One region of the Paenibacillus sp. Dod16 genome, then DNA from elsewhere that is predicted to be linked to it. Evidence: riboswitches for the same ligand, from Rfam matches in the RefSeq annotation. Region 1 holds a riboswitch; the other holds the start of a gene.
The links. A riboswitch is a leader RNA that binds a small molecule or an ion and turns the genes downstream of it on or off. The one in region 1 is predicted to bind cobalamin.
Positions count from the first base shown of each region.

Region 2: linked by a shared signal. The riboswitch ahead of ACPV3A_RS36440 (ABC transporter substrate-binding protein) and the one ahead of ACPV3A_RS27320 (ribonucleoside-diphosphate reductase subunit alpha) in region 1 are both predicted to bind cobalamin.

Region 1 is NZ_JBNDYG010000041.1:34,358-42,323, forward strand. Features, by position in the region: gene ACPV3A_RS27300 (hypothetical protein) at 1-119, opposite strand, end outside; gene ACPV3A_RS27305 (hypothetical protein) at 239-406, shown strand; tRNA gene ACPV3A_RS27310 (tRNA-Thr) at 667-738, opposite strand; gene ACPV3A_RS27315 (MTH1187 family thiamine-binding protein) at 847-1,152, opposite strand; cobalamin riboswitch at 1,512-1,745, shown strand; gene ACPV3A_RS27320 (ribonucleoside-diphosphate reductase subunit alpha) at 1,940-4,273, shown strand; gene ACPV3A_RS27325 (ribonucleotide-diphosphate reductase subunit beta) at 5,123-6,154, shown strand; gene ACPV3A_RS27330 (GNAT family N-acetyltransferase) at 6,276-7,217, opposite strand; gene ACPV3A_RS27335 (hypothetical protein) at 7,343-7,486, opposite strand; gene ACPV3A_RS27340 (DUF817 domain-containing protein) at 7,651-7,966, opposite strand, start outside.
Region 2 is NZ_JBNDYG010000083.1:5,049-13,014, forward strand. Features, by position in the region: gene ACPV3A_RS36415 (lipoate--protein ligase) at 1-748, opposite strand, end outside; gene cobD (threonine-phosphate decarboxylase CobD) at 923-2,047, shown strand; gene ACPV3A_RS36425 (adenosylcobinamide amidohydrolase) at 2,130-2,864, shown strand; gene cbiB (adenosylcobinamide-phosphate synthase CbiB) at 2,861-3,838, shown strand; gene ACPV3A_RS36435 (histidine phosphatase family protein) at 3,829-4,629, shown strand; cobalamin riboswitch at 4,782-4,985, shown strand; gene ACPV3A_RS36440 (ABC transporter substrate-binding protein) at 5,242-6,246, shown strand; gene ACPV3A_RS36445 (FecCD family ABC transporter permease) at 6,243-7,289, shown strand; gene ACPV3A_RS36450 (ABC transporter ATP-binding protein) at 7,286-7,966, shown strand, end outside.

The DNA.
Region 1 (7,966 bases):
GCTGCAGGCTTTTGATCAGCTTCCTCGAAGGTCATTTCCTGCCCATCCGATTTTTCCTCATGCTGCTGGTCTTGCATCCATTCCGTGAGTTCGGAACCTTCCTGAACTCCTCCGCTCATGATGATTTGATCTCCCCTCACAATTTATCATTCATGTAGACTATGAAACTTTACATACTCGAGAGGAACTTATCTTCTCCATGGATGGTCCATTTGAGTTAGTTGAGGATGGCCAGCTTATGAATTTCACAGACAGTAAACCTGTAAAGTTTCATGATTTGGATTACACGATGGACAGACGGATCAGCTTAAAGCTCAGTCATCCTGCCAGTAGGTACTATAATTCTGCCTTCGTGCAAAGGAAAGATATCGAGCAATTGCTGCAGTTTTATGGAGAAGATTTTTAAGGAGGATCTTTGATGAGAGGACATATCGCCAAAAAAGGGAGCAAGTATTACATTAGATACCTATTCCCACGTGCTGCCCAACTTGCAAGAAGCTGTTCTAAATACAATTGGTGACTCAATCTTAGGGAAGTAAATCGAGGACGAAAAACCCACTTTACTAGACTAAAGGGTAGAAAAATTGGTAGAAGAACGGGTTAAACAACAAAAATGGCGCGATTCCGAAAACTCGGAAAACCGCGCCGTTGTTGACTTTATGAAGATGCTGGTGAAGGGAATTGAACCCCCGACCTACGCATTACGAGTGCGTTGCTCTACCCCTGAGCTACACCAGCACATGTGATTCGATGTTATTCCTCACGAAACAACAAAAATTATTATAATACTTCAGCAGCAAAATGCAAGCCCAATTCTTACGGAAATATCCCCCGAAACTGGCGGCGCTATCCGCCTAATTTCTCCTGCACGGACTGGATCTTCTGTTTGCTTGAGGAAACTTGGTCCCTGCGGTCGTCGATCTTCACGGAAGTCGATACGCGCTGCGCACCGGACAGAAAGGGCGCTTCATGCAAAGCCTCTATCGCCCGCCAGATCATGTTAAGCTCTCCCTCGATGATGGTGCTCATCGAAGTCAGCTCATAGGATATTCCATCCTGTTGTTTCAATACACGCTGCATCTCAGCAACATAAGAGCTCAAACTCGTTGTTGCGGTTCCGATTGGAATCACCGTTACCTCCGCTATTGCCATCTTAAAACCCTCCCTTGTTCCCATCCCATTTATATGGAATGCTCTAAATTTCCGAATACTGTTATCATAACAATTCTGGCCCTCCATATCAAAGTCCGTCTGCCTTTAGCTTCACACAAGATATGGTGTACCTTCCTCGTTTCGTCCATACGAATATATCCTATTTTGTCAAAACGATAATATACGTGGTATCTGCGCAGAAAAGGTCGCATTTGGTCACAATTCAGGAAATGTTATGGCCTTTTGGCAGTTTCTTAACTGGCACAATGACCGCTCGTTTGCTATAATTCATTTTGCGTTCAATTTTAAGAATATGGTTTACAAACACAATATATTGGGTTAAATTAGATTAACAACAACCAAATATAGTGTGTATAGGTGCCGGATCAACCTATAAGGCAGTCCGGCTTAATAGGGAAGCATGGTGTAAATCCATCACGGTCCCGCCACTGTAAGGGCTCTAAGGCTGTTTATGATCTATCAGCCATTCACATCCGACATATGCCACCGAGGAACCGGAGCAAGGTCTCGGGAAAGGCAACGCCGAGGGAAGAAGCTCAAGTCAGGAGACCTGCCTATATGCAGTAGACACCAACCTACGGGGTTTTAGGTAAGTGTTCGTTAAACTTGCGTCTGTACATAACATCATGCCCGTTCATGGGCTTATGGCAAACGTCATTTTCGAATCACAGCGCACGGACATTTTCAAGCCTGCCCGCGGGTTTTAGAAAATGTTTTTTTGATGTCCTTTTTCATATTTCCCCCGAAGAAAGCGAGGAATTTATTCATGCCCCAGCTCGTAGTTAAACCGAACAACCGTCAGCTCGCCTTTGATGAAATTCGCCTCTCCGTCTATGCCGATCGGACTCTGAAAGGATTGGACATGCTCGATAAAGAGCGCCTGCTTCGCGGCGTCAATGCCAAATTGCGCGGCGAGCAAGTTACCGGCGAAGAAATCAGCAACGCCTTCACGATGTCCGCCCTTGAGCTTGTCACCAAAGAGGAGCCGAATTGGAAGTTTGCAGCTGCGCGTTCGTTTCTGACCTCTTTATATAAAAAAGCGGCCACCAACCGCCGATACAAAGCCTACCCGGAAGAGCCATACGGTGCCTTCTATCCGCTCATTACGGAGCTTGTACAAAAAGGCATCTATCGCGAGGATCTTCTGACCAGCTATACCAAAGAACAAATCGAAGAGCTCGGCGAGTGCATCGATCCAAGCCGCGATCTGCTGTTTGATTACATCGGTCTGTTGACGCTGGCTGAGCGTTACCTGGCAAACGATTTTGACGGTCGCGTTATGGAACTTCCGCAAGAACGCTACATGGTCATCGCGATGTTCCTCATGCATAACGAGCCTGCCGACAAGCGTCTTGACCTTGTCAAAGAAGCCTACTGGGCCATGAGTAACCTGTACATGACGGCGGCTACGCCGACAATGTCCAATGCAGGCAAAAAGGTAGCCGGCCAGCTTTCCAGCTGCTTCATCGATACCGTAGACGACTCCCTGGAAGGGATCTTCGATTCCAATACGGATATCGCCCGTCTCAGCAAAATGGGCGGCGGCATCGGGGTATACCTCGGTAAAGTCCGTGCACGCGGCTCTGACATCCGCGGTCACAAGAATACCAGCTCCGGCGTTATCCCTTGGATTCGCCAGTTGAACAACACCGCTGTTAGCGTTGACCAATTGGGAACCCGTAAAGGTGCCATCGCGGTTTATCTGGATGTGTTCCACAAAGACATTCTGTCCTTCCTGGATCTGAAGCTGAACAACGGTGACGAGCGTATGAGAGCACATGACGTGTTCCATGGCGTATGTCTGCCTGACTTGTTCATGGAGGCTGTAGAAGCACGTGAAGAGTGGAGCTTGTTCTGTCCGCACGAAGTGAAGAAAATCATGGGCTGGAAAGACGAGAATGGCCGTCCGCTGGGCCTGGAAGACTTCTATGATCAAGGACAAGGCGAAGGCGAATTCCGTCAAAAATATGCTGAAGCCGTGGCGAACCCGCTGCTGCCACGCATTACGGTACAAGCCATCGACATTATGAAGCGCATCATGAAATCCCAGCTTGAAACGGGTACACCGTACATGTTCTACCGCGACACGGTCAACCGTGCGAACCCGAACTCTGCGCATGGCATGATTTACTCTTCCAACTTGTGCACGGAGATCATGCAGAACCAATCTCCGACAGTCGTTGAGCAAGAAGAGCTGGTTACGAAAGACGGCCAAACTCGAATCGTCATTTCCAAAATCCCTGGCGATTTCGTTGTCTGCAACCTGAACTCTATCCACTTGGCTCGTGCTGTACCTGCCGGTGTATTGGAGCGTCTCGTTCCAATTCAGGTTCGCATGCTGGATAACGTCATCGACATTAACAATATTGAAGTTCTGCAAGCTCAATATACCAACAGTCAATATCGTGCGGTCGGTCTCGGCACCTTCGGTCTGCATCACTTGCTGGCGCTGGAAGGCATTCGCTGGGAATCCGACGAAGCCGTTGCCTATAATGACAACCTGTATGAGCACATCAACTACCTGCTCGTTAAATCCAGCATGGAGCTGGCCAAGGAAAAAGGCCATTATCCGAAATTCAAAGGCTCCGACTGGGAGAGCGGCGAGTACTTTACGTTCCGCGGTTACACCGACGGCGAGCATGAAGGCAAGTTCGTAACCACCGAACAATGGCGCGAATTGCAGCAAGAAGTACAAGCGAACGGTGTCCGTAACGCATGGCTGTTTGCCATCGCACCGAACGGCTCCACCTCGATCATCGCGGGTTCCACGGCGAGCATCGATCCATTGTACGAACTTCTTTCTTATGAAGAAAAAACCACCTATAAAGTGGCTAACCCGGCTCCGGATCTATCCGAAAAAACGATCTGGTACTATAAAACGGCTTTCTTGATCGACCAGCATTGGTCCATCAAAATGGCTGCCGCCCGTCAGCGTCACGTTGACCAGGCACAAAGCTTTAACCTGTATGTCCGCCCTGATATCCGTGCTTCGGAATTCCTGGAGCTGCACCTGCATGCTTGGAAAGCCGGTATCAAGTCCACGTACTATGTACGCAGCCGTGCGCTGACGATTGAAGAGTGTGAGTCGTGCGCAAGCTAAGAGTTTAGTCTAACCTTTTTCGAACCCACCCAAACCCTCCCTTCCAAGGGAGGGCCCCAAGGGCGCTGCCCTCTGGACACCCGCAAGGTGTGCATGGCGTGAATGATGCGCTTCTATAGTTACTTTGGGTGGCCAGGAGCGCTTTCTCCCTACGGGAACGCTGGAATATTGTGCGAAGCTAATGAGTTACTTCGTGCGTTTTGTTGAGTTACTGCCTACGTGGATCGCTCTCCCTTTGGGAATCGCTTCTCATGTGGTGCGAAGCTAATGAGTTACTTCATGCGATTTGTTGAGTTACTACCTACGTGGATCGCTCTCCCTTTGGGAATCGCTTCTCATGTGGTGCGAGGCTAATGAGTTACTTCGTGCGCTTTGTTGAGTTACTGCCTGCGTGGATCGCTCTCCCTTTGGGAATCGCTTCTCATGCGGCGCAGGGACCGTGAGTTACTTCGTGGCGATTGTTAAGTTACTGCCTACGTGGATTGCTCTCCCTTTGGGAATCGCTTCTCATGCGGCGCAGGGACCGTGAGTTACCTACGTGGATTGCTCTCCCTTTGGGAATCGCTTTTCATGTGGTGCAAACAAGCATCGAACGGCTGTATGCGGGTGTTCCCGCTTAGCAGGAGTGGATAAGCTTTCTAAATAGAAGACTACAAGGGTAAGGGTATCCAATCGGAAGAGTTTACGTCCGCCTTTGGGAGCCCTTTGCAACCTTTACAATACATTCAGGCAAAGGGCGGACAACAAGCGGCTGGAGCTGGATACCCGTCCCGTGAATATGCTGGACCAATATCCCTCAGCTTCGCCTAGGCGCCGCCCTACTATGATATACAAGGAGAGAAAATCGGCATGCAAATGCAAAAGATATTTAACACCGAAGCACCCAACCGCTCCACGCGTGTTATTGAAGGTGAATGCTCCGGGATCCTGAACTGGAACGACATTCGGATGCCTCATATGTATAAGCTGTACAAGGTCCTGCTGCTGAACCACTGGATCGCGGACGAGATTCCGATGTCCAAGGATGCGCAGCAGTTCCCGCGCCTGGACCCTGAAGAGCAGCGCACCTTCAAGATCAACATCTCCCTGCTGGCTGTTCTGGATTCCATGCAGACGATGTTTGTAAGCGACGTGAAGCGTTACTTCACGGATTCGTCGCTCGAAGCCATCTCGGCCATCATCGGTCAGCAAGAGGTGGTTCACAACCAATCCTATTCCTATGTGCTCTCTTCCATCGTTTCGGATCAGGAACAGAAGGAAATCTTCGAGTATTGGAAGCATGATCCGGTTCTGCTCGAGCGCAATCAGTTCATTTCGGACATCTATCAAAACTTCCGTGACAATCCGTCGCCGCAGTCCTTCTTCGAAGCGATGGTGGCGGACCTGATCCTGGAAGGCATCTTCTTCTACAGCACGTTTGCCTTCTTCTACAACTTGGCCCGTGACCAGAAGATGATGGCAACCAGCCAGATGATTTCCTATATTCAGCGTGACGAGAATCAGCACTGCTACTTCTTCGCCGAAGTGTTCAAGCAGCTGCTCAAGGACTTCCCTGAGCTGAACACGAAAGAGAACATCGACTACCTGTACCGCACCATTGACCGTGCGGTTGAGCTTGAGACCAACTGGGCTCACTACACACTCAGCAATGTGCGCGGCATCGATCTGAACGAATTGGGCGATTACATCAAGTACATCGCGAACCGTCGTATCACCATGATGGGTCTGGAAAAAGCTTATGAAGGCGTGGACGTTAACTGCATGCCATGGATCAAGCCTTTCTCGGATGAAGCCCTCAACGCGACGAAGACCGACTTCTTCGAAGCCAAATCCCGTAACTACGGCAAAGTTGGCGACGACAACGGATTTGACGATCTATAAGCTCCTCTCCATATAACAAACCTCCGTGGATCCCTTAACAGGAATCCACGGAGGTTTTTTTGTAACTGCATATGATCGGCCGCAGTCCAAGTCTACAGCTCTTACTTACGGTTCATCAATGCTATCCCTTCGCTGCCCATACCTCGATCTCTACCTGAATGGACGGCATCGCCAATGCCGGCACGTAGGCCATCGTCATGGCCGGGGCCTTCCCCCCGTGGAATTTCTCCCATACCTGATGGAAGTGATCCCAGTCGACCTCCTGAGCCGCCCAAATGTTGATTTTGACGATATGATCCACCGACATCGCTTCCGCAGCCAATAACCTCTCAATGTTCGCCAGGGTGTTCTCCACCTGCTGCTTCATATCGTCCGGCAGGTTCCCCTCGCTGTCGGTTCCCACCTGACCGGAGAAGACCAGCAGCTCGCTCCCTCTCGGAACCTTGGTTATATGGGTATAAGGCCCGATCGGCGGGGCAATAACAGGTGGATTGTACCGCTGAATTGAAGACGGCTGCTGCTCATCGGCTTCATTCAAAATAGCCAGCGTCTGATGGTCCTCCCACGTTCCGTTGATTTTCACGTTTTTTCGGGCAATCCCCTCTTTATGGAATCCGGCTTTCAAAAGCACTTGGATCGAGGCCAGGTTGTGCGGCATCACGCCCGCCTCAATCCGGTGAAACTTCAATTCCTGAAAGGCAAACCTCACGACCAATTGAACCGCTTCGGTCATATACCCCTTTCCGTTATGGTCTCGGTCCAAAAAATAACCGATCCAGCAGCTCTGCAGATTCCCCCGCACCACTTCGGTCAGCATAATCTCGCCGATTATCGATCCGGTGTCCCGCAGCCCAATCACATAGACATACCCTTGATCTGCCTTGCTGGCTTCCACGGCCTTTCGGATCCGCTCAAGCTGTCCCTGATGGGTGTAGAAGCTCTCTTCCCTTAAGCCCGTGAACCGCTGGAAAAAATCCCGGTTATCCTTCTCGAGCTTCAGAAGTGCGTCCACATCCAATTCCTCTACCGACTTCACATAAATCTGTTTCCCTTGCATGAACATACGTATCCCTCTCCTCTGTTTGAATCATTAGAAGCACAAAAAAACACCACAGCGCACCTGTGGTGTACATGCCGATCTATGCAACCACAAGCAAGCGACCTGTGGTGTTTAATTCCACTGCATCCTCATTCAGTCATCGAATGGAGGGATCCTTGATCGCCCGAATATCCGATTTTGGACACACTTCTCCCATAATCGGACGGATCAAAGAAAACAGCGGTGGAGTATCCCATGCCTTTTGCCAAAGACGCCAATGATCTTTTTTTCATGTGGATCCTCCTCCCTTCTGCTTCGCGCGGTTCATCTATGCCAAACATCTATGTTCATACAAAGTCTCTTGCCTTAAGCTCGAGTCGCAACGTTAGCTTTCCATCATCTAATTAACCATAGGATATATGATTAGGCATAAATGGTCAAATCCGCTAAACTGGACTCACATGACCGTTCCCTTCGGATTGCCTTGGGACGGTCCTCTGCCCTGCTTCAGATGCTTCAGCTGAGCTACAATGATGACACTGATCACGACCAGCAGAAACCACGAGCTGATTTTGCCGATATGCACAAGGCTCCATGTGCGCTCCTGACCCGGATAAGTCCAGGCCCCAAGAAACGTAGAAATGTTCTCAGCGATCCAGATAAAAAAGCCAATCAGCAGAAACGACAGCACCAGCGGCATCCGCAGCGTCTTTCCGTCCACGTCAAAATACACCATCGTTCTGCCGAACACCACGAATAACAATGCCGTGAGA
Region 2 (7,966 bases), on a different contig from region 1:
CATTGCTTTCCGGGGATAGCCCATAGTTCCAATCCCAGTTCTGGTAGCGTTCCTTCGAGATCTGGTTGATCATCTCCCAGTCCTTCTCTTGAAGGACGTATTGCGGTACTTGATCCGGTTCCATACCGAAAATCGAGCGAAGCAGCTCGGCGCGGAACTGTTCAATCGTCATATCCGTGCCAAGCAGCTCCTTGATGTTCGCCACGCGGCTGCGGACGGATTTGGTGCTCTTGGATTTGAATTTTTCCGGATTGGCATTCAGCGAGGCTTGGACATCATCCAGGTTCAGGTCAAACATGAGCGTGCCGTGGCTGAACATGCGTCCCCGCGTCGAAAACTGCGCGTTCCCCGAAATTTTCTTCTCGCCGACCTGCAGGTCATTCCGGCCGCTAAGCTCGGCGGGCACGCCCATCTTTTGCAGGAAGTCGATAACCGGCTGCGTGAACTTCAGGAAGTTGTGGAAGGACTGTCCGTCATCCTTCGTAATGAAGCTGAAATTCAGGTTGCCGAGATCATGGTATACGGCTCCGCCCCCGGACAGCCGGCGCACAACCTGAATGTTGTTGTCACGAACGTATTCCTGGTTGATCTCTTCGATCGTATTCTGATGCTTTCCGATAATAATGGAAGGCTTGTTGATATAAAAAAGAAGGTAGCTCTCGTCCATGGACAAGTGCTTCAAGGCATATTCTTCAATCGCTAGGTTAATGGAAGGATCGTGGATCCCCTGATTATCGATAAATAGCATAGTATCCTCCGTCGTCACAAATCAAAATGTGGTGCTTCCAGACTATTGTAAACCAATTTTAAGGCAGAGACAAAGCATTCCATGTTGACGAGGCAGGGACGGTAGCGACATAATGATGGCATTACATAACGGCAGGGCTTGCAAGAGCCGGGACATGGAACAGGAGGAGCCCTTATGAACGACAAAAAACAGCCCTTGATCGAGGTGTACGGCCATGGAGGAGACGTGGAGACGGCGGCTGCTGCATTCGGAAGGAAAGCCTCGGCTTTCCTGGATTACAGCGCCAATATTAACCCGCTCGGACCGCCGCAAGGCGTTATGACGGCCTTGCAAGAGGGAATGAGTGCGGTCATTCGTTATCCGGATCCGGGACACCGCAGGTTCAAGGAGCGGCTCGCAGCTGAGTTAGGCACCGATACCAGACGAATCCTTGTCGGCAACGGAGCGGCAGAGTGCATGGCGCTATTGTTGATGGGTCTTACGCCAGGGATTGTGGGCGTAGTTGACCCGTGTTTTTCCGAATATCGGGAATTGTCCTTAAAATTTGGTTCGGACATCCACTCCGTGTGCGGACATCCGGAGAGGGACTGGAGAGCAGACAAGGCGGATGTTATGGAGCTGTTGGCCCGTACGGATCTCGTGTTTTTGGGCCAGCCCAACAATCCGAACGGGGTTCAATACAGCCTGGAGGATATCCGTGATATAGCGGTATGTGCAGAGCAAGAAGGGACCTGGCTGGTGCTGGATGAAGCCTTCATCGATTTCATTCCGCCGGTGGACAGACAGACCTTGATGCCGGAGCTGCAGGACTATCCGCGGACGGTCATTGTCCGGTCGATGACCAAGTTTTATGCGATTCCGGGCCTGCGGCTCGGATATACGGTCGCGCATCCTGACGTGATACGCAAGATGGCAGGCAAACAGGTGACGTGGAGCGTCAATGGACTGGCGCTGCTTGCCGGAGAGGCTTGTCTTGGCAGCGGCAGGGAATATGAACTGGATACGCTGCAATTGATTCGCGCAGAGCGCGAGAAGCTCATACGGGAGTTACAAGCGCTGGAGCTAGACGTTACGCCGGGCGAGGCTAATTTTCTACTCATGGAGCTTCCGCGGCCATGGAGTGCCGAAAGGTTTCAGTCGGAGATGGGCAGACGCGGCGTGCTTGTCCGCAGCTGCGCCATGTACCCGGGCCTTGGTGAGCGTCATATCCGGCTAGCCGTTAAGGATGCCGGAGCTAATGACAGGCTGCTGGCCATAACCGCGGAGGTCCTTGGAAATTCTTCTGCTGGCGTGACATAGGGATGTCTAGCAGCAGAGCTATAGGAAGAACGCTACAGGTACAGTTGGTTCAGATATTTAAGGAGCAGGGAGAGAAAAAAACATGGCAGTACCTTTTCTGAAAGGCAACACGCGTCTGTATTGCTCGGATGTATGGCCGGGAGCCACAGTGTACTTGGAATCGGAGCGGCAGCATCCGCATATCCGGATCTCGCTTCCGGAGCCGGCTGCGTCCATAAGCAGCGCCATATACGGCGGCGGATTTCTGCATTTGGATCATATCGTAAACCGTTATGTGGACAAGCATTACGATTGCAGCGACCCTGTGAACGATATGGTTAACTTTATGGCTGTTCACGGTTATCCGACTGAATCCACAGCTGGATTGATGACAGCGGTAAAACTGAAGTATGCCTCTATTTGGGAAGAGCGGAGTGAACAAGCCTCCATCCTGTGCTGCACCACCGCCGGCGTGGGCAATGCAGCCCGTGCCGGGTCGAGTCGTACGACCTTTGCCGCTTATCAGCCGGGCACGATTAATATCATGTTGATGGTGGACGGGATGATGACGCCGGCTTGCATGGTGAACGCGATGCTGACGGCGACGGAAGCGAAAGCCGCTGCGCTGCATGATCTGGGCGTGAGGGATCATGAGACCGGAGGCGTTGCGACCGGAACGACAACGGACGCAATGGTCCTTGGGGTCAGCGGCAATGCAGCGTATGGCGTGAACCACCATTATGCCGGAACCGCAACCGATCTGGGCGGCATGATCGGCCGTCTTGTCTACGAGAGTGTTACGGAAAGCATTATTACCGAAAGAGAGGACCGGATATGACCGTCGTATGGGTCATTTGGGCAGCGGTCGTGCTGGACCTGCTGATCGGAGATCCGAGATGGCTTCCCCATCCTGTCATCGGCATGGGGAAAGCCATTCGCCGGGTTGAAGGCTGGATACGCCAACGGGCGACTACCGCTCAGAGCCTGAAGCGAGCGGGCATTCTGCTGCCGGTGATCGTTGCCGGCGGATCCTTCGTGCTGGCATGGCTGCTGCTGGAGCTGTGCGGAGCGATTCATCCTTGGCTAGCGTGGGGAGTAGAGATCGTGCTTATTGCCACCACGATTGCCATCAAAGGGCTGCGTGAAGCCGGATTGGAGGTCTACGGCCATCTTCGCTCCGGGAATATCGCGGAGGCCAGGCGCTCGCTCAGCATGGTTGTCGGAAGAGACACCGGTCATCTGGATGAGGCGGAGATCGTGCGGGGAACGGTGGAGACGGTTGCGGAGAATATCGTGGATGCGGTCATCGCTCCGTTGTTTTTTGCCCTGATCGGGGGAGCGCCGCTGGCGATGGCCTACCGGGCCGTGAATACGCTCGACTCCATGGTCGGATATAAAAACGACAAATACCAGCATATCGGCTGGGCATCCGCAAGGCTGGACGATATCGCCAATTGGATACCGGCACGTCTGACGGCAGGACTGTTGACCATGGTGGCTGCCATGTTGTCGCTGCAATGGAAAAAAGCGATCAAAATGGTCAGAAGGGATGCGCGAAAGCACCCCAGTCCGAACAGCGGCTTCCCGGAATCGGCCGTTGCCGGTGCGCTGGGGGTTCGTCTGGGAGGCGAGAATTCCTATCAAGGCGTGATCTCGTTCCGGGCTTATATGGGGGATCCCGAACGCCCGCTTGAAGCGGAGCATATTCGGGTGACAAACCGTCTGCTGCTGGGCGTATCGGTATTGTTTACGTTACTGGGTACCCTGGTGCTTGGACTTGTTGCCGCAGCCGGAGGAAGCCTATGGATATGAGGATCACGCTGCATCTGGTCCGTCACGGCCGCACGTTGTGGAACGAGGAGCGCCGTTATCTCGGCCATGAGGATCAGGGAATCCTGATTGAGGAAAGGGAACAGCTCCTCCCGCTTCGGGATAGGTTTTTTACCGGGCAGTTTGTCCGGATCTATTGCAGCGATCTCCTTCGATGCAGACAGACGCTGAATGTTATCCTATCGGACTCCAAAATGGCTGCTATTCCTGATGATGAAGTTTTGGGCAGGATTATACCGGGAGTGATGTATGATCCGCGGCTGCGCGAGCTCGATTTCGGAGATTGGGAAGGGAAAACCTACGAGGATTTGAAATCGGATATCTCCTATCGGCGCTGGATTGATAACCCCGCAGAAGTTACGCCGCCGAATGGGGAGAGCTGGGAGGCGTTCCGTTCCCGGCTTCAGGCATTCTTGACCGGATTGCATTTGGATTTAAAGGAACTGTTGCATGTAGAGGAAGATCCGGATACCCTTGTGCAGGCAGAGGCAGAGGCAGAGGCAGAGGCAGAGGCAGAGGCAGAGGCAGAGGCAGAGGCAGAGGCAGAGGCAGAGGCAGAGGCAGAGGCAATGCCAGTTGGTTATGTCCTTGGAGCACAAAGGGCGGAGCTTGATGTGCTTGTGGTGACCCATGGAGGCGTCATCCGGCAGATCGCTGCAGCAGTCCTTCCGCATACGGAATTCTGGGAGACGCAGGTGTCGCCGGGCGAGGAGCTCAAGCTGCAATTGACATGGGACGGAGAACGCTGGCAAGGCGTACGGTTAAGCGATTAAACGAAATCGTATGATATCGGTGCGGAATGGGCGATAACGGGATAAATCCGTATCATAAGGCATTTGAAATGACCGAAACTTTCGGTTGTAAGAGGGAGGTTTATCGCCTATAATCTTGGGCAGAGAAACCATGCTTGGCCTAACATACATAAATTCATATTATTTGCGAGGGTCCCGGACAGAGGGCATTTATTGTCATCTGCCGGGTTAATAGGGAAGCCGGTGCAAGTCCGGCACGGTCCCGCCACTGTGAAGCAGGGACTTCTCCATATGCCACTGAGCCAAAAGCGCTTGGGAAGGCGGAGAAGTCGTTACAGCCTGCAAGTCAGGAGACCTGCCCTCGGCGAATGAATGACGGTCCTTCGAGGAGAGGATTACGTTGCCGGACCCATGCAGCATGTGTGGGCGGAAGTTTAAGGCGCTATCTGTGAACAGTGATCCAGATGTCCTTATGTTAAAACGTAATCCCTGATTCCTTGTTTACGAGGAGTCGGGGATTTTTGCATCTTTGGAGTATGACGATTGATGTTTTTTTCTCCCGGTAAGGATCGGTCGAAGGAATGTAAACTCGCAGCGCCAGGTTCTCAATTATGTATAGGGGGATTTCAAGAGATGAAAGCATTGAACAAAACATGGTCCGTACTTCTGGTAGCCATACTGATGGCTCTGGCCTTGATCGGCTGTGGAGGCGAAGAAGCTGCGCCGAAGGATACAACGCCGCCGGCACAGCAGGAAGAGCAGAATAACGAAGCGCCTGCGGATTCGGGCGAAGAGCTTAAAACGACGTATCCGCTGACCGTCAAGGATTCAACCGGGGTTGAAATGACGTTTGAGAAAGCTCCGGCCAAAATTGCATCCCTGACACCGTCCGAGACGGAAAAACTGTTCGCTTTGGGCCTGGATGAGGAAATTGTGGGCGTGTCCGATAATGACGATTATCCGGAAGCGGCCAAATCCAAGCCTAAATTGGGCGGGTTCCAAGTAAATGAAGAGGCTATTATTGCAGCCGATGCCGATGTGGTATTCGCCGCTTCGATGAATGCCGAGAATGCCGAGAAATTGCGTGAGCTTGGCGTGACCCTGTTCGTCAATGATCCGAAAACCATCGATGCCGTAATGGAGAACATCCAGTTGATCGGACAAATTACGGACCGTCAAGCGGAAGCGAAAGCCGTCGTGGATCAGATGAAGCAGGAATTGACTACCGTTACAGAAGCCGTGAAATCTGTGAAGGATGAAGACAAGAAGAAAGTGTATGTGGAATTCTCTCCAGGATGGACCGTCGGCAAGGGCGAGTTTATGGATGAGATCATCACCTTAGCTGGCGGCGTTAACGCAGCCGGCGAAGCGGAAGGCTGGTTCGAAATCAGCGAGGAGAATATTATCGCTGCAAACCCCGACGTCATTCTGTACACGGACGATGTCGTTGACGAAGCAACCAAGAAAACATTGGATCAGCTGATCAAGGAGCGCGGCGGCTGGGATCAGATCGAAGCCATCAAGAACGATCAGGTCATATCCGTGGATGCGAATCTGTTAAGCCGTCCGGGTCCCCGTGTAACGCAAGGGTTGATTGAAGTGGCGAAGGCCGTTTATCCGGAACTGATGAATCCATGAGTAAAAAACTTGCAGGATTCGGTGCGGCCGGCATCATCCTATTACTGTTAACCTTGGTTGTCAGTCTCGGAATCGGCTCCGTGCACCTGCCTGTGAGAGAGATTGGGGCGATGCTGCTGCACCGGCTGCCGGGAATCGGCGATTCCATCGTTCCGGGCTGGGAAGCTTCATCCGAGCAAATCTTAATGAAGGTGAGATTGCCGCGCATATTGCTTGGGATGCTCGTAGGAGCCTCCCTGGCCGTCGCCGGAGCCGCCTTTCAAGGGGTATTGCGCAATCCGCTGGCGGATCCGTTTACGCTCGGTGTATCCTCGGGTGCTGCGCTTGGCGCAGCATCCCTGATTTTTTTCGGGATGGAATACTCCTTTGCCGGAGGTTACACACTTCCGCTTGTAGCGTTTCTGACCGGAGCAGGGACCTTGTGGGTCGTTCTGCTGCTGGCGAGGGATCAAGGAAAGCTGCCGATCCACGGGCTCATTCTGTCCGGCGTGGTGATGCAGTCGTTTCTGGGCGCCGTCGTTTCCTTTCTGACGGTCATGTCCAAAGATACGGTGAACCAGATCCTGTACTGGACGATGGGGAGCCTGAGCATGCGTGGATGGTCGTATACGGCCATCCTTTTCCCGTATTTTATCGCAGGTTTTATATACTTATGGAGCAGGTCGCGAGCGCTTAATATTTTGTCGCTGGGGGAACGGCAGGCCGCCCATATGGGCTTGAATGTGGATCGGCTGAAGACCAGCGTGCTCATCGTTGCTACCCTGCTCGCCGCAGCAGCCGTGTCGGTTTCCGGCGTGATTGGATTCGTGGGACTTGTGGTACCGCATATGATCCGGCTGATCACCGGCTCCGATTACCGCGTCATTGTTCCACTGTCTGCTCTTGGCGGCGCGGTGTTCATGGTCTGGTGCGATACGGCGGCACGGTCCGTGCTGGCACCAACGGAAATACCGCTGGGTGTAGTTACGGCATTCATAGGCGCTCCGTTCTTTGCGTATTTGCTATACCGGAACAAAAAAAGGCGCAGGGAGGGTTTATCATGATTACAGCTCAAGGACTTGGCAAAGCCTATGGCAAGGTGCCGATTCTTGAAGGTGTGGACCTTCACATTGCCGAAGGGGAATGGTGGGGGATCATCGGTCCGAACGGAAGCGGTAAATCCACCCTTATGCAGCTGTTATCCGGTGTGGAGAGTCCCTCGACAGGAAGCGTGACCCTTCGGGGCAAGGAGCTTGGACGCTATACCCGAAAGGCGCTGGCACGGATCGTGGCGGTGCTTCAGCAGGAAGGGCTTGACCCTACTGATTTTACGGTCCGGGAAGTGCTGGAGATGGGGAGATTCCCCTTCCTGAACTGGCTTGGTCGTGAAGATAAGGATGCATGGCCGCTCATTGAGGCCGTTATCCGAAAGCTGGATTTGAACGGTCTGGAAGAACGGCGGCTTACCGAGTTAAGCGGGGGCCAGCGTCAGCGTGTCGCGCTTGGCAAGGTGATGGCCCAGGAACCCTCGCTGCTGATGCTGGATGAACCGACGACTTACTTGGATATCCGCTATCAGCTTCAGTTTATGGATATGGTGGCGCAGTGGCGGAGCTCCTCCGGAATTACCGTGATCAGCGTACTGCATGATCTGAACCTGGCAGCCCAGTTTTGCGATAAGCTGCTGGTGCTTGATCAGGGAAAGATCGCGGGGATTGGCAAGCCGAAAGAAGTTTTGACA